Regions from separate parts of the Mesorhizobium sp. B283B1A genome, predicted to be linked through region 2. Evidence: predicted binding sites of a transcription regulator. Region 2 holds the regulator's gene; the other holds the start of a gene.
The links. Region 2 encodes PhoB, which activates phosphate uptake and scavenging genes when phosphate is short. Its sites were predicted from a motif close to TGTCATNNANCTGTCAT; they were not measured.

Region 1: a site for PhoB is predicted at 1,027-1,043, ahead of phnF (phosphonate metabolism transcriptional regulator PhnF). Genes of this name have one in related genera too.

What each region holds. Positions count from the first base shown of each region.
Region 1 covers NZ_JAIUIQ010000016.1:113,196-115,588, reverse strand. The annotation lists gene phnH (phosphonate C-P lyase system protein PhnH) at 1-486, opposite strand, end outside; gene phnG (phosphonate C-P lyase system protein PhnG) at 486-947, opposite strand; gene phnF (phosphonate metabolism transcriptional regulator PhnF) at 1,086-1,835, shown strand; gene LB577_RS16130 (zinc-binding alcohol dehydrogenase family protein) at 2,000-2,393, opposite strand, start outside.
Region 2 covers NZ_JAIUIQ010000011.1:58,294-60,686, reverse strand. The annotation lists gene phoU (phosphate signaling complex protein PhoU) at 1-548, shown strand, start outside; gene phoB (phosphate regulon transcriptional regulator PhoB) at 565-1,254, shown strand; gene LB577_RS11700 (ROK family protein) at 1,573-2,393, opposite strand, start outside.

The sequences.
Region 1 (2,393 bases), on a different contig from region 2:
GCGCGGCATCTGCGCCGGTGCGATCGTCGCGCTGGTTTCGATGCCGGGGCCCTCAAGCAACAGCGGGGCGCCTGAAGCAAGATCGGCTACCTGCAGGATCAGGGTGGTCGAGCGGTCGGGATAGTCCTGCGTTCCCTGCGAAAAGCCGTCGATCGCCATCATCTCGGCGGGCGTGGCGATGAAGGCGAAATGCGCATCGGCTGGCGTGTTGGCCAGCGGTGCGCCGGTGTGGAAGCCGAGCCAGGAGCCGATCGCGGCGGAGGCGTGCAAGGCGGGGTCGAGCCAGAGCGGCGTGTCGTTGTCGCAGAGCGCCAGCGCGATGGCGCCGGCTGTTGCCGAGAGCGGTGCCGGCGGGCGGGCCAGGACCGGCAAGGGCTGCACGCTGCCCGGCCGCGCCATGGCGTCCATGATCGCCCGGAACACCGCTTGGGCGTTGAAGACCGGATCGGCGAAACCGCCTTCGATCGATTGCGCTGCGATCTCCATCAATCTTCTCCGCGAACCATGGTGAAGAAGTCCACCTTTGTTGCCGCCGTCTCGGCGCGGCGTTTCTCCTGGGCGGTGGCCAAGGCGGATTGCAGAGGCGCAATCAGCCGGGTCTCGACCTCGGCGCGGCGGGCAGGGTCCTGCCACAGCGCGTCGGCTATTGCCGCCAGCTTGGCCTTTTGCTTGTCGCGGCCAAGAGCGTAGCAATGGCCAACCTGTCCCGACGGCAGGCGGACGGTGGCACGGGTGACCGTTGCCTCACCGACATTGAAGGGCGCGCCGCCACCGCCGATGCGGCCGCGCAACGTCACCAGCCCGGTCTCGGGGCCACGCAGCAATTCAGCCTCCGAAGGCAGCCCGGCCTCGTTCCAGAGCCGGACGATGTCATCACCGCTGGATTGCGCCAGCGTTGCCATGGCGGCTTTGCGCCCCGCCTGGTCGCGGGCTTCTTGTCCTCGCATCAGCAGCATTCCTCTTTGCTAAATTTGTCTATTGATATAGACAACTATACAAATTATACATATTACCTAACGCGAGTCCATGACGGGTGCGTGACAAGTCATGAAGGCTGGGGCGACAGAAGCTGGGTGGGGCAAGTCATGATTGGGCAGATGGCGGCTGACGGCATCGAGCGGCGCAGCGGCGTTTCGCTGTGGCGGCAGATCGCCGACAAGATCCTGCACGCGATCGCCATCGGCGATTTCGCCGAGAATACGGCTCTACCGCCGGAGGTGGCGCTGGCCGAGCGCTATGGCGTCAACCGCCACACAGTGCGCAGCGCCATATCAGCCCTCGTCCAGGAAGGGGTGCTGCGGGCCGAGCAGGGGCGCGGCACCTTCGTGCTGTCGCGCAAGCGGCTGTCCTATCCGATCGGCGCGCGCACCCGCTTCTCGACAGGCCTGCAAGGGCAGACGTCGGAGCGGCACACCGTGCTGCTGGCTTCCTCGGTCGAGCCGGCCAACCAGCGCGTCGCCGAGGGTCTTGGCCTGGCCAGGGGCGCCGAGGTGATAAGGCTGGAGACGCGCGGCGAAGCGGATGGCCGGCCGGTGTCGCGCGCGGCCAGCTGGTTCGATGCCAGGCGCTTTGCCGGCATCGACAAGGCCATGGCGCAGACCGGCTCGATCACCGCGTCGCTGATGCATTTCGGCATCGACGATTATCTCCGGCAATCGACCGTGCTGTCGGCGCGCCACGCCGATGCGGGCGACCTTGCCGATCTCGGCCTGCAGCCGGGTGCCATAGTGCTGGTCACGGCCGCCGTCAACGTCACGCCTGACGGCCAGCCGATCCAGTTTTCCGAGACGCGTTTCTCGGCCGAGCGGGTGGAGCTTAAACTGTCGGCGCTGTAGGAAGTGCCGGCGTTATACGAGACCGTGATCATCTGGCTCACGCTGATAACAGCCCAGCTCGGTCGCGTTCACTTGTCAGCGGCGGCGCATTTGAGGGCCGCCTTCCCCCACTCCGTCTCGGCGAAGCCGAGACGGAGTGGGGGTCGACGTTGCGCGGAGCGTCGTCAATTCGGGCCGGGCTCTGCCATGTTATGACCCACCTCGATCACGGCCTTGATCAGGCCGGATTTCTCATGCGCCCAGCGGGCGAGATCGCGCGGCGTATCGTCGAGCGATGTGCGGTGGGTCACGAGCTTGGCCAGCGGCACCGCACCGTTGCGGATCGACGCAGCGACATGGTCGAAGTCAGCGCGCAAGGCATTGCGGCTGCCGACCAGCGTCATCTCGCGCTTGTGGAATTCGGGGTCGGAAAAGACGATGTCGTCCTTGACGACGCTGACCAGCACCAATGTGCCGCCATGGGCGACATGGGCGAAGGCCGACTGCACCGACCGGGTGTTGCCGGTGGCGTCGAAGACCACGTCGAAACCTTCGCCTGATGTCGCGTCCCTGACCAGA
Region 2 (2,393 bases):
CGATCATGGATGCGCGCCAGCGCGAGCTGGACGACCGCGCCATCACGTTGATCGCAAAGCGCCAGCCGATGGCCGACGATCTGCGCCACGTCGTCGGCTCGATCCGCATGGCCGGCGATCTCGAACGCATCGGCGACCTTGCCAAGAACATCGCCAAGCGCGTCGGCACGGTCGGGCTCTCCGCCACGCCGCGCGACCTGTCGCACTCCATCGACGCGATGGCGCAGCTGGTGCTGATCCAGGTTCAAGGTGTTATCGAGGAATATGCGGCGCGCGATGCCGCCGCACTGGCCAAGCTGCGCGCCGACGACGAGCGTATCGACGTCAAATACACTTCGGTGTTCCGCGAACTGCTGACCTACATGATGGAAGATCCGCGCAACATCACCGCCTGCACGCATCTTCTGTTCTGTGCCAAGAACCTCGAACGCATCGGCGACCACGTGACCAACATCGCCGAGAATGCGTATTATGTGCTGACCGGCACGCAGCTGCCCGCCAATCGCCCGAAGCAGGACGAAACCGCGATGTCGGCGCCGGCGGCATAGCAGGGGTGACCAGCCGATGATCGCGCCACGCATCATGGTGGTGGAGGATGAGGAGCCGCTAGGGGTGCTGCTCCGCTACAATCTGGAATCCGAGGGCTACCAAGTCGAGGTGGTGACGCGCGGCGATGAGGCGGAGATCCGCCTGCAGGAGAACGTGCCCGACCTTCTGGTGCTCGACTGGATGGTACCGGCGGTGTCCGGCATCGAACTCTGCCGGCGCCTGCGGATGCGGCCCGAGACCGAGCGGCTGCCGATCATCATGCTGACCGCGCGGGGCGAGGAGAGCGACCGCGTGCGCGGCCTGTCGACCGGCGCCGACGACTATCTGGTCAAGCCGTTCTCGACGCCGGAATTCATGGCACGCGTCAAGGCGCTGCTGCGCCGCGCTAAACCTGAAGTGCTGTCCAGCGTGCTCAAGGTCGGCGATATCGTGCTCGACCGCGAATCGCACCGCGTCTACCGCAAGAAGAGCGAGATCCGGCTCGGACCGACCGAGTTCCGCCTGCTCGAATTCATGATGCGCCATCCCGGTCGCGTGTTCTCGCGCAGCCAGCTGCTCGACAATGTCTGGGGCGAGACGATCTACATCGACGAGCGCACCGTCGACGTGCATGTCGGGCGCCTGCGCAAGGCGGTCAACAACGGCCGCATGCCGGATGTGATCCGCACGATTCGTGGGGCGGGCTACGCGATCCGGGAAGATTAGGTTCTTCGGCGCGGAAGGTTAGAAAGTCGGATTTCGTGCTTAAGCCGGATCGCTTTACCTTGGCGATTGGCGAAAACGTCCATTGCTTCGTCATCCACGGGCGGAGCAAGGAGCGAAGCGACGCGGCGTAGACCCGAGGATCCATGCCGCGACTTCGAAGCGTTGCCTCGGCGCGGAATTCTGCTCCGCTGCACTCCGTGGCCAAGGTCGCGGCATGGATCCCAGGGTCTCCGCGACGGAGATTCGCTCCTGCTCCGCCCAGGGATGACGAAGTCGTGAGGCTTTGTCCAACCCACGGATGTTACGATGGCTTCGATTTCACGCCACGTTCTTCCCAGCCGCGCCTGCTCTCGCCTGCACGCCCGGCGCGAAAATTTCCTGGTCGACGAAGGTCAGTGCGCGCATGGCGCAGCCTTCGCGGATCAGCGGCAGTTCGTTAGGCTCGGTGTCGAAAGAGATCGATTTCGAGTGCTGGCCGCCGGCGGTCTGGGCAATCGCCTCGCGCAAGGCCGGCTCGATCAGGTCGAAGGCGGCGGCGCTGACGCCGACAATGGCGACGGGGGCGGGATCGATCAGCGCGAACAGGCTGCCGAGGCCATAGCCGAGTGCCTCGCCGGCCCTGCGATAGGCCTGGCGCTCCGGTCCGTCCTTGTCGCGCGCCGAGGCCGCCAGCGCCCGCATGTCGGCGTCGCTGACGTCGACCGGTTCGGTGTCCTCGCCAAGCTGTCTCGCGTTGCGCCAGATGGCGTAGTTGCCGGCATAGGCCTCGACGCAGCCGCGCCGTCCGCAGCGGCAGAGTGCGCCGTCCGGCCGGTGGATCATGTGGCCGAATTCGCCACCCGACGAGTGGGTGCCGGTGAACAGTTGGCCCTTCAGCACAAGGCCCATGCCGATGCCGTGAGACAGCAGAATGGCGATGAAGTCGTCGCGGTAGCGCTCGGGATCGCGCCAGCGCAGCGCCACCGCCATCATGTTGCAGTCGTTTTCCATGGTGGCGGGGATGCCGAACTCGGCCTCGAATATGTCGGCGAACGCGATGTCGGTCTGCGGCGTGATCGGCGACCACAGCATGGCGCGCGCCTCGGTATCGGTGATGCCCTGGATGGCCAGTGCGATGCGGGCGACGCTGCGGACATCGA